4 regions of the Butyrivibrio sp. XB500-5 genome follow, and region 1 is predicted to be linked to each of the others. Evidence: predicted binding sites of a transcription regulator. Region 1 holds the regulator's gene; each other region holds the start of a gene.
The links. Region 1 encodes Rex, which represses fermentation and respiration genes when NADH is low (regulators of the CRP and FNR family bind a similar motif). Its sites were predicted from a motif close to ATTGTTAANTANTTAACAAT; they were not measured.

Region 1 (3,211 bases):
AAGGATCGGCTCAAAATCCTCATAAGTACATAGAAGTGCTTCAGGCAAAAGAGTCTTCACAGCGTCCGCGTTTTCGGCTGCCGTAAATACCATGACCATGCCCGCTCCGGATTTAAGGCAAGCGCCCGCCGATAAGATGCATGCTCCGCTTATGGTCTTGGAACCTGCGATAACAAGGACTTTTCCGTTTGTTCCCTTGTTGGAATCTTTCTTCCTCTCAGGCAAAAGATCTTTTACCTCATCATCGTACCAAAAGCACGTAGGCTCCTTGGTCAAAAAGCTCTCGTCAGTGATACCGGCGTCCTTCACAATAAGCTTACCCGTATACTCGCAGCCCGGATAAAGAAGGTGTCCTATCTTAACCTGATTGAAGGTCACGGTCGAATCCGCCATAACGGCGCAGCCCATGACTTTGCCGTTGTCCGCATTTATTCCCGAAGGAATATCGACAGATACAACGAACATGTCATCCAATCTTTCTTTTTTACAATCATTGATATAGTTTATCGCTTCTTCAAATGTACCCGTGACATTTCTCGAAAGCCCTATACCGAACAATGCATCTACTATGATATCCCATTCGGCAACGCTTTTGTTGTCTCTTATATTGGAAAAAGTGTCAGTAGTGATCCCGTAACTTCCGCAGATCTTGAGCTGCATCAAAAGAAGATCGCTGCACTTGGTGGGATCTCCTATAACGCACAGATTTACAAGATATCCTCTCTGTTTGAGAAGTCTTGCGATACATGCGCCGTCTCCTCCGTTGTTTCCGATTCCCGCAAAGACAAGTGCTCTGCGCTTTCTCGTGATCTTTCTTTCATCAGCGTATCTGTCTACTTCATCGCACACCGAAAGAGATGCTCTTTCCATAAGGATCTCGGTCTGAACGCCGAAAATCTGCGACGTATTTCTGTCGTACTGCTTCATCTCACTGCTAGTGACTGCGTATCTCATAGTAGTTTTCCCCTTTTTAGAACAATAGGCTGCCACTCGGGCAGCCTACTTTATATAACTCATTCAACAAATTCACCATCATCGGCGTTTCTCGGCCTTCTGATGGGATGCCTTCTGTTAGGATCGTATTTGAGATCGAATATCTCCATAACCTCAGGCCCGAATATCTGATGCATGTAGGAATAGAGATTGTAGTTTTCAAGCTCAGCTTCCTGCATATGGATTATGTTCTTCTTAAGCTCAACTCTCACTTTGGATACCCAATCATCAAGCTCCAAAATGTATTCGGTATTGTCATGAAGCCTCTCATAGCAGACATTCATGGTCTCTACCATAAGCTTATAATCCACATCATATATTTCTCGCGACAGGTCTTTTAACTCATCGCTATAGGAATCAAGTCTATCATTGCACTCCGAGATAAGCCTGGTCCTGTCCTGGATTTCTTTCTCGATCTGGGGATTATCGATCTTACCTGCTTTATCGCGAAGCGGAACTATCTCGCCAAGAAGCTTCTTCTTAAGCTTCTTGATGTCCTTGGTCTCTCCGCGAAGCTTGGAATCCCTCTCTACCAGTGCATTAAGTTGATCCGCCAGCTCTTTGATCTCAGGCGACATTTCCGTCTGGGTAAAAAGCTGATGCCATTTGTTATCAAGCGTCAGAATGGGAATCTTCTTCCCTTCAAGCGCAGACATATAGACTTTATTGTCTTTTGCCATTACTTTTTCTCACCCGGGTTTAATGTTTGTTCGTATCTGTTAATATTATACGATAATTTCATCAAACTGTCAGATAAATGTACGTTTTCAACCTGTATGCTGCCCGGAACTTCAAGGTCAACATGCGCAAAGTTCCAGATAGCCTTGATCCCGCATTCAGAAAGCCTGCGCGCCATAGGCACTGCCTGATCCTTGGGGATCGTTAGCACAGCTATTTCTATCTTGTTCTTGCGAACAAAATCCTCAACTTCATCTATGGGACGAACCTCGACGTCTCTTATCTTGGTTCCGAAAAGCGACGGATCGCGGTCAAATGCGCCTTTAAACACAAAACCTCTTCTTGTAAAGTTGGTGTAGCCTGCGATAGCCTTACCGAGATGTCCGGCACCTATGATAACAAGGCTGTGTTCCTTGTCGATGCCGAGTATCTTACTGATCTCATCATAAAGATAGCCGACATTATAACCATATCCCTGCTGTCCAAATCCGCCGAAATTATTAAAATCCTGTCTGATCTGGGAAGCAGTAACCTTCATTATATCGCTGAGTTCCTGAGAAGATATTCTCTCGACACCCTTCTCCTTAAGGTCACCTAAATATCTGAAATAACGTGGGAGTCTCCCTATGACGGCTTGAGAAATCTCTTTTTCTGCCATATTCCGCTCCTCCTCATTTTTGATATGTGGAACAGCTCTCATCACCTCTGTAGAGCCATCCGAATGGATTGTTAAGAATTCCACAATTCAATTATATATGCCCGTTAAACTTGTGTCAAACAGAAATGTTTTCATCTCTCAAAGACCCGCTATTACTTCATTCTCAGAGCCTGAACCGTTTAGAGATACAAAGATTCTGTTAAAAGGACCTTATGGAATTGTACCATAAGGTCCTAAATAGTTGTTATATATTATTAGATTGTCTGCTGGTCAGATCCGCCAAATCCCTTAGGATTGGGACCATACTGGTTATCACCCGGCTGCGAATCTGAAACCATGAATACAAGAACAATAATTCCACCAACTACAGGAATCAATCCAAGTAAAAGGAACCATCCTGACTTTCCTGTATCATGAAGTCTTCTTACACCAACCGCAAGTCCGGGAACCAATGTAGCTAATGCCCAAATAATAGCTAAAATTGAAAATACACCTGAAACATTAACCAGAATTCTTACTACCACGTTAACTATCATCTGGAGAAGGAAGAAGTACCAATACTCGCTTCTACGAGCTCTTCCCTCAAACACTGCATAGTTAGAAAATACTGATTGTACCGCCTCTGAAAATGACATTTTGTTTTCCTCCTAAAAACCCTTTTTCATACTTTTATATAAAAGTTCTTGACATATTATACGTCATTTTATTTACGGCTTCAATAACATTTCATGCATTTTCATAGTCTAACAATTAGTACTAATTATCAGAAAAAGTCTGATTATTCAACATAGAAAATTACGGTTTAAAGTAGCTTATTGCATCTGTCAGATTGCCGGCAAGCTCCTGCAAGTTCCTTGCTGATTCTGTGATTATCGAGAATGT
Region 2 (3,211 bases), on a different contig from region 1:
AGGTAGCGAAGTCCTGTGTCGGGGAATATTGCTACGATCGTCTTTCCTTTGTTTTCCGGTCTTCTTGCGATCTGTTCCGCAGCGTAGAGTATCGCTCCCGAAGATGCACCTATAAGGATGCCGTCAGTCTTTGCAACTGCTCTGGCAGCTTCGTATGCCTGCGCGGTCTCTACGGGGAAACACTCGTCGTAGTAGGCGGGATCGAGATTTGAAGGAACAAACTCTTTTGGTATACCTTCAAAAGGATGTACGCCTGCAATCTCTTCCGGGTGAGGATTTTTTTCCGAAGGGATAGATCCTTCACCGGGCTGCACTGCTATGACCTTGACTTCAGGCTTTTTAGACTTGAGGTACTTGCCTACACCTGTGATCGTTCCGCCGGTTCCTACGGCAGCTACAACGATGTCAACTTTTCCTTCCGTATCGTTCCAGATCTCCGGGGCGGTAGTCCGGTAATGGATATCCGGATTGGCAGGATTGGCGTCCTGATTTACGATGAATATGTTGTCGTCGCCGGCTGATAACTTTTTGTAAAATGCGGCGTATCCTGCGACATAGTCATTGTGGTTTTCATCCAATGCTTTTTTTACTTCGGGAATATCGCTCATATTTGCGACTTCTGTCCCGAAAGCTTTCATTACTTTAAAACGTTCGATACTTACGTTGTCCTGAACATAGATGCGGGATTTATATCCTTTGATAGCTGCAAAAGCCGCAAGTCCTATTCCTGTATTTCCGCTTGTTGCCTCGACTATCGTTCCTCCGGGCTTTAGACTTCCGTCTTTTTCCGCAGCTTCTATCATGCTAAGTGCAATCCTGTCTTTGATGCTTTGGTTTGGATTGTAGTATTCGATCTTTCCCAAAATATCAGCAGCTAACTGCTTTTGCTTGATAAAACCGTTCAAGCGTAAGAGAGGTGTGTTTCCTATGAGTTCTGTGATCGATTCGTATATTCGACTCATATGTTGCTCCTTTCAAAAAAATAAAAACCAGAGATATTGTTTAATACCTCTGGTTTTCCAGTCAGCTTCTCTGATTCAATTCGCTCAAATGTTATCACATAAAATCGGAGTTGCCCATTTCATTAAATTTATCAGCTGCAATAAGATTTTCTTATATCATGCGAGAAAACGTCGAAAGCGGCATAAATAGTACACCATTTTGGCTCGTAATGGCGTATAATTAATTATTATTGGAGGGACGGTATATGGCAAAAGTATTTCATGTAGATCATCAGATAGACAAGAAGAATGTGGAGGACTCAATAACAGAGTGGACCAGAGTCGTTAAGTACGGCGACATCAATAGCGAGAACAGGCTGTTTGGTGGCAAGCTCATGTCGTGGATCGATGAAGTTGCGGGGACGGTTGCATTAAGACATTCAGGAAATCCTGTAGCGACAGCTGCTGTAGATAACATGCAGTTCAAGCAGGGAGCTAAGCTCGACGATATAATCGTTATCATCGGAAAGATTACGTATGTCGGAAAGACTTCAATGGAAGTCAGAGTTGATACGTATGTCGAAGACAGACGCAACGGAATGCGACATGTTCTCAACAGGGCTTATTTTACAGAAGTGTGTATCGACGATGACGACACACCTGTGCTTGTGCCTTACGGTCTCAATGTAAAAACCGAGAGCGAAAAAGCTGAGTGGGAAGGTGCCGAGAAGAGAATTGCACTTCGCAAGCAACGCAGAATGGAAGGATTCTGATATTGTAAAGGGATATAGCGTTTATGTGAGAATCATGAGAGGAAATGCCATGAGTGGCATTTCCTTTTTTTACGCTCAAATAAGTTGTTCGCTTATTGCATTTGCCGCTTTTGAGTGTTAAAATTTTGACATATGGCTTTGAATATTACATATCATATAAATTATGTGGAGGTTTATTTATCATGAGTAAGAACTTTGATGACATTTTGGCTAAGCTTAAGACAGCGACAACCAAGAAGATGTCTGTTGCCGTAGCGCAGGACACACACGTACTTGAGGCTGTTAAGGTGGCTAAGGAGAGAGGAATCGTTGAACCCATTCTCGTTGGTGACAAGGATGAGATCGCGAAGAAGGCAGCAGAGGTTGGAATGAACCTTGACGATTACGAGATCATCGATGTTAAGGATACCATCGAGGCTGCTCGTACAGCGGTTTCACTTGTACATGACGGCAAGGCTGACATTTACATGAAGGGTGCTTTGGAGTCCAAGGATTTCCTTAAGAGCGTTCTTGATAAGGAAGTTGGTCTTCGTACAGGTCGTCCTCTTTCACACGTATGCGTGTTTGAGATTCCCGGAATCGATCGTCTTCTTTTCCTTACAGACGTTGCATTCATGCCCTATCCGACACTTGAGGATAAAAAAGTCATCATTGAATATACAGTAGATGTAGCAAGAGCTTGCGGCGTTGATTGCCCTAAGGTTGCTCCTCTTGCAGCAGTTGAGGTTGTTAATCCCAAGATGCCCGTTACAGTTGAGGCTGCTGAGCTTACAAAGATGAACGAAGCAGGCGAGATCAAGAACTGCATCGTTGACGGACCTCTTTCAATGGATCTTGCTATCGATCCCGAGGCTGCTCAGCACAAGGCAGGCGCTCTTGACAGAAAGATCGTCGGTGACGCCGATATCCTTCTTTTCCCTGATATCCACGCAGGTAACCTTACATACAAGACAATCGTAAGACTTGCCAAGGTTAAGAACGGTAACATCCTTACAGGAACAAAGGCACCCGTTATCCTTACATCAAGATCTGACAGTGTTGAGGTTAAGGTTAACTCAATCGCACTTGCTGCAGTTGTAGCCGCTGAGAGAACTTGATGAGGTTCTTTCGAATCTAGTTCGAACGTCTTCCGGCGAGGGCTTGTCCCGAGAGCGGAAGTTCATTATGAAAAAGAAAGGAAAAGACCATGATAAAAAGTTTAATTATAAATCCCGGTTCAACTTCTACAAAGGTCGGCATCTTCGAGGATGAGACTCTTGTAAAAGAGGAAACTTTAAGACACAGCACTGAGGAGATCAATCAGTACGCAACTATTATTGATCAGAAGGATTTCCGTAAGAACATCATTCTTGATTTCCTTAAGAAAGAAAACATCGACATTAAGTCTTTTAACGTTATCGTAGGAAGAGGCGGACTTCTTCGTCCCATTCCCGGTGGCACATATGAGTGTACAGACGCTCTTCTTGAGGACCTCAAGAAGGGAGTTCAGGGACAGCA
Region 3 (3,211 bases), on a different contig from region 1:
GGCTTTTACGAAGAAGGGACGAAGCTAAAGCTTTCCGCCGGATTGTTTGACACTGTCTACTATACAGATGACGGAAGTGAACCTACTGAGAATTCAAAAAAATATAGGGCGCCGATAACATTGTCTGATGCGAGCAGTAAGGACAACATCTATGCCAATGAGATCATGTATCCGATCTATGAGGCACCGAATTATAAGATAGACAAAGCGAATGTCATCAAGGCTATCGCGGTCAATAATATAACGGGTAAGAAGAGTAGTGTTGTAAGTCATGTATATTTTGTGGGCTTTGAGAACAAGCCACAGTACAAGGATGTTGAGATAATGTCGCTTGTAACCGACCCGGGAAATCTCTTTGACTACGACAGAGGTATATATACACTCGGGAAAAAATATGATGAGTACAAGAAGCTTGGCGGATTTGAGAATCTTCCGGATGACGAGATCCCACCAAGCTTTGTGGATGAGAAAGGGGAAGAAGTCCATCGTTTGGAATATACAAATTCATCATATATGGGAAGAGAGTGGGAAAGAACCGCGACCATGACTATGTTCGATAAAGATAGGAAGATGTCGGATAAAAAAGATATCGGAATAAGAATTGCGGGTGAATCTACAAGATTTGTCTTCCAGAAATCGCTCAATCTTTTTGTAAGAGATATTTATTCCGACGAAAGCTCTTTTTCCTGTGGATTCTATGATGATGAAAAGAAAATGAGACTCCGCAAAGGTGATGGAAGGATAGTATTCCAAGAGGCGTTTTTGCATTCCGTTCTCGATGATGCCGGAATAGCCAATAACGCTTCGCGCCCGTGTGTGCTGTTTTTGAACGGTGAATACTGGGGCATTTATACGCTTCGCGAGCAGTATGACGAGGAATATTTCGCAAATCATCTGGGAATTACTCCCGAGGATCTTTATGTGGTCAAGAACAATATCGCTGAGTTTGGCGGTGAGATCGCAGAGGGTGATCACCACAGATCCATAGAGGAGCTTGTTTACTATGATCTTACCGACCCTAAACAATATAGTCTTGTGGAATCTTCTATTAATATAGATAACATGATCGACTATTTCTGTGCGTTGCTGTTTTTTAACGATGAGGATATAGATCCCGATCACAACCAGCTTCTTTATAAGGAGAAAGGTGGGAAGTGGAACTGGGCTGCATATGATCTCGATGTAACATGTTCGGATCCATCGTTTGACACGATCTCATATTACAGAGATAAGGGAGAGAATATGTTTCTTCCCGGATGTATGTATGAGAGAGAAGGTTTTAAAGAGCAGTTCAAAGAAGAGATGAACAGGCTTTTGGAGAATGAACTTTCATATGATAATCTGCATGAGCAGCTTATGGAATATGATCATATATATAGGAAGCAAAACATCGAAACGATCAGAAGGTTTGAAAATCCTGATTACAGCGAAGCAGATTATGAAAAAGATCTTTCTGAGCTGGACGATTTTTTGAAAGAGAGAGGAGCATATATTTCAGAGTATTTAGAGGAAGATTTTGTACTGTATTGATAAATTTCACAACATGATGTGGCAAGGGAAGAGCCCTTTATTTTCCTTGCATTTGAATGGGTGGTATGCTAAAATAAACCTGTTCTGATAAAAATTTGTCAATCAGATCGAAAATGAAAAATAAATAAGAAAATACAAATTAAAAAGGGCGATAAACGCCCACAAACGGAGGTATTACGTTATGGCACAGAAGGTAGTATTAGCAGGCGCATGCAGAACCGCCATCGGCAAAATGGGCGGAGCACTCAGTGGCACTCCTGCAGCTGAACTTGGTTCAATCGTTATCAAGGAGGCACTTAATCGTGCAGGTGTTAAACCTGAGCAGGTTGATGAAGTTCTTATGGGATGCGTTATCCAGGCAGGTCTCGGACAGAACGTTGCAAGACAGGCTTCAATCAAGGCAGGTCTTCCTATTGAGACTCCTGCAGTTACACTCAATGTAGTATGCGGCTCAGGCCTTAACTGTGTTAACATGGCAGCCGATCTTATCAAGGCAGGCGAGGCTGATATAGTAGTAGCAGGCGGTATGGAGAACATGTCAATGGCTCCTTACGCACTTCCCAACGCACGTTTCGGATATCGTATGAACAACGGAACTGTTGTTGATACAATGGTAAACGATGCTCTTACAGATGCATTCAATCACTATCACATGATGATCACAGCAGAGAATATCTGCGACAGATGGAACCTCACAAGAGAAGAGCTTGACGCATTCTCGGCTAATTCTCAGCAGAAGTGCGAGAAGGCTATGGCAGACGGCAAATTCAACGATGAAATCGTTCCCGTTCCCGTAAAGGTTAAAAAAGAAATCGTAGACTTCAAGGTTGATGAGGGCCCTCGTGCCGGCACAACAGCTGAGTCTCTTTCAAAGCTTAAATGCTGCTCAGGAAAAGAAGGCGGACTTGTAACAGCAGGTAACGCTTCAGGTATCAACGACGGTGCAGCTGCTATCGTTGTTATGAGCGAAGAGAAGGCTAAAGAGCTCGGAATCAAGCCTATGGCTACATGGGTAGGCGGAGCACTTGCAGGTGTTGAGCCCGAGGTTATGGGTATCGGTCCTGTTGCAGCTACAAACAAGGTTCTTAAGAAGACAGGTCTTTCACTTGACAATATCGATCTTATCGAGGCTAACGAGGCTTTCGCAGCACAGTCTGTTGCTGTAGCTAAGGATCTTGGCTTTGATATGAACAAGGTTAACGTTAACGGTGGCGCTATCGCACTCGGACATCCTGTAGGAGCTTCAGGATGCCGTATTCTTGTAACTCTTCTTCACGAGATGGGCAGAAGAGCTGATGCTAAGAAGGGTCTTGCTACTCTTTGCATCGGTGGCGGAATGGGATGCGCTACAATCGTTGAGAAGTACGAATAATCCTATAAATCAATGACGCGATAGTCTGCCGTGTTTTCAGGGCAGACTATTGTGCGCTCAAAATAAAAAGGAGAAGAAAACATGAGTTTTGTAAATTGCGAAGTTAAAGACAAAATCGCTGTTATCACCATCAATCGTCCTGAAGCGCTCAATGCGCTTAACTCACAGGTTCTTGATGATCTTGGCGCTGCTTTTGACAGCATTGACGTTAATGTTGTAAGAGCCGTTGTTCTTACAGGTGCCGGAGACAAGTCATTCGTTGCAGGTGCAGATATCGGAGAGATGAGCACACTTACTAAGGCTGAGGGT
Region 4 (3,211 bases), on a different contig from region 1:
TTGCAGATATGATTCCCTTGGAAGAGAGCAGATCATCACTATTCTCGCCGATCACGATATCATCTGGGAAGGAATGTTCCTGGATGGCAGTATTTATCCGTATTCAGCGGTATGTCTTACCAATGCATCCATCTGCACGATTCACAGAGACGATTTCATCAAGGTAGTCGACAATCCGACAGCTGCCATGAATATTATTATTCTTTTGAGTAAAAAGCTTCATGACGCCAACGAGCGTAACATGCTGCTTTCAACCAAAGATCCCATGGCAAGACTGGCAGGCTTTTTAATGTACAGAGTTGACAGAAGCGTAGAAGATGATATAGTTTTAAAGCTCGATGATATAGCTGCGAGTGTCAACTTAAGGACGGAGACTGTCAGCAGGAAGCTGCGCGAGATGGAAAAAGAGGGCCTGATCCAAAGAATCGGTCATGCAAGGATCAAAGTTCTTGACAGAGACGCCCTCAGAGATATTTATATTTACCAGTAATTTAGGAGTTTTTATGATTAAAGGTGCAATTCATTCAATAGAGACCTTCGGTTCCGTTGACGGACCCGGAATCAGATTTATAGTTTTTTTAAAGGGATGCAATCTCAGATGTAAGTATTGTCACAATGCAGATACATGGGATCCGAAATCCGAGGATATGAGAACGCCCGATGAGCTTCTCGATTTCGCGGAGAGATACAGAAGCTACTGGGGCGAAGAAGGCGGAATCACGGTAAGCGGAGGCGAGCCGCTTCTTCAGATAGATTTCCTTATCGAGCTTTTTACCAAGGCCAAAGAGCGCGGAATAAATACTTGCATAGACACGGCGCTTCAGCCTTTTACAAGAGAAGAACCTTTCTTTTCCAAGTTTAATAAGCTTGTGGAAGTAACGGATCTTATGCTTGTTGATATCAAGCACATAGATAATGAGGAACACAAGAAGCTCACGGGACTTCCCAATGAGAATATTCTCGACGGAATGCGGTATTTGTCGGAAATCGGACAGCCGATCTGGATAAGACACGTACTTGTTCCCGATATCACGGACGTCGACGAATACCTCATAAAGACCAGAGCATTTATTGAGAATCTTTCTAACGTTAAAAAGATAGAAGTTCTTCCCTACCATTCTCTGGGGCAGCATAAATTCGAGGCTCTCGGAATACCGTACCAGTTAGAAGGCGTAAAATCGCCGTCTAAAGAGCGTGTGGAGAACGCAACCCAGATTTTACGCGGGTTAAAGTGATCGATATATCGAAAAAGACAGCAAAAAAGCGCTGTCTTTTTTTTAACAATATTTTTCAAAACTTGATTCTAATCAATGTTTGGCAAAATCCTTAATGGTAATATAATTCTCGGTCAGTATAAGTGATAATTATTTAACAATACTGCTTTGAAAGGAGTTTATGATATGAACGAAGCATGGAGAGGTTTTAAAGGAACCCACTGGCTGGATGATGTTAACGTAAGAGATTTCATCCAGAACAACTATACACCTTATGATGGAGACGAGAGCTTTTTAGCAGCACCCACAGATGCAACAGATAAGCTTTGGGGCAAGCTTCAGGAGCTTCAGAAGCAGGAGCGTGAAAAGGGCGGCGTTCTTGAGTGTGAGACAGAGGTTGTTTCAAGTCTTACAGCATACGGCCCCGGATATATCGATGAGTCTATGAAGGATCTTGAGAAGGTAGTTGGTCTTCAGACAGATAAGCCTCTTAAGAGAGCATTCATGCCTTTCGGTGGAATCAAGATGGCTGAGGAAGCTGCTGAGACATACGGCTACAAGGTTAACGAGAAGTTCCACAAGATCTTCACAGAGTATCACAAGACTCACAACCAGGCAGTATTTGATGCATATACACCTGAGATGAGAGCAGCAAGACACAGCCACATCGTAACAGGTCTTCCTGATACATACGGCCGTGGACGTATCGTAGGCGACTACAGAAGAGTAGCTCTTTACGGTATCGACTACCTCATCGAGAAGAAGATGGAAGATTACAACAACTGCGGTGACGGAACAATGCTTGATCACATCATCCGTCAGAGAGAAGAGATCTCAGAGCAGGTTAGAGCACTTAAGGGAATGAAGGAGATGGCTAAGGTTTACGGCTATGACATCTCAGCTCCCGCTAAGAATGCTAAAGAGGCTGTTCAGTGGCTCTACTTTGGTTACCTTGCAGCTATCAAGACTCAGAACGGTGCTGCTATGTCAGTAGGACGTGTATCAACATTCCTTGACATCTACATCGAGAGAGATATTAAAGAGGGAACACTTACAGAGAGCGAGGCTCAGGAGCTCATCGACCACATGACAATGAAGTTCAGAATGGTTAAGTTCGCTCGTATCCCTTCATACAACAACCTTTTCTCAGGCGATCCCGTTTGGGCAACACTTGAGGTTGGTGGACTTGGTATGGACGGTCGTCACATGGTTACAAAGAACGACTTCCGTTTCCTCCACACACTTGAGAACATGGGACCTTCACCCGAGCCTAACCTTACAGTACTTTACACATCAAAGCTTCCTGAAACATTCAAGAAGTATGCTGCTAAGATCTCAGTTACAACATCTTCAATCCAGTATGAGAACGACGATGTTATGCGTCCTATCTGGGGCGATGATTACAGCATCTGCTGCTGCGTATCAGCTACACAGACAGGTAAAGAGATGCAGTTCTTCGGAGCAAGAGCTAACCTTGCTAAGTGCCTTCTTTACGCTATCAACGGTGGTAAGGATGAGAAGTTCCTTACAAAGGACGGCAAGCACATGCAGATCGGACCTGAAATGGCTCCTATCACAGGCGACGTTCTTGAGTATGACGAAGTTATGCGTAAGTATGACATCATGATGGATTGGCTTGCAGGACTCTATGTAAACATCCTCAACCTTATCCAGTACATGCACGACAAGTACTACTACGAAGCAGCTGAGATGGCTCTTATCGATACAAACGTAAGACGTACATTCGCTACAGGTATCGCAGGATTCTCACACGTTGTTGATTCACTTTCAGCTATCAAGTACGCTAAGGTTTCAACTGTTCGTGACGAATCTGGTCTTGTTATCGATTACAAGATCGAGGGTGACTTCCCCAGATACGGTAACGACGATGAGAGAGCAGACGAGATCGCTGTATGGCTCCTTAAGACATTCATGAAGAAGATCGAGAAGCACCACACATATCGTGATTCTGAGCCTACAACATCTATCCTTACTAT

Region 2: a site for Rex is predicted at 1,828-1,847, ahead of ptb (phosphate butyryltransferase). Genes of this name have one in related genera too.
Region 3: a site for Rex is predicted at 1,614-1,633, ahead of D6856_RS08515 (acetyl-CoA C-acetyltransferase). Genes of this name have one in related genera too.
Region 4: a site for Rex is predicted at 1,357-1,376, ahead of pflB (formate C-acetyltransferase). Genes of this name have one in related genera too.

What each region holds. Positions count from the first base shown of each region.
Region 1 is NZ_RAIS01000009.1:39,514-42,724, forward strand. Features, by position in the region: gene D6856_RS14295 (NAD(P)H-hydrate dehydratase) at 1-954, opposite strand, end outside; gene D6856_RS14300 (hypothetical protein) at 1,014-1,673, opposite strand; gene D6856_RS14305 (redox-sensing transcriptional repressor Rex) at 1,673-2,329, opposite strand; gene D6856_RS14310 (DUF805 domain-containing protein) at 2,584-2,964, opposite strand; gene D6856_RS15230 (hypothetical protein) at 3,125-3,211, opposite strand, start outside.
Region 2 is NZ_RAIS01000003.1:36,909-40,119, forward strand. Features, by position in the region: gene D6856_RS06570 (PLP-dependent cysteine synthase family protein) at 1-962, opposite strand, end outside; gene D6856_RS06575 (acyl-CoA thioesterase) at 1,208-1,714, shown strand; gene ptb (phosphate butyryltransferase) at 1,897-2,811, shown strand; gene buk (butyrate kinase) at 2,901-3,211, shown strand, end outside.
Region 3 is NZ_RAIS01000004.1:106,267-109,477, reverse strand. Features, by position in the region: gene D6856_RS08520 (CotH kinase family protein) at 1-1,530, shown strand, start outside; gene D6856_RS08515 (acetyl-CoA C-acetyltransferase) at 1,712-2,902, shown strand; gene D6856_RS08510 (enoyl-CoA hydratase-related protein) at 2,984-3,211, shown strand, end outside.
Region 4 is NZ_RAIS01000008.1:131,171-134,381, reverse strand. Features, by position in the region: gene D6856_RS13820 (Crp/Fnr family transcriptional regulator) at 1-490, shown strand, start outside; gene pflA (pyruvate formate-lyase-activating protein) at 504-1,235, shown strand; gene pflB (formate C-acetyltransferase) at 1,401-3,211, shown strand, end outside.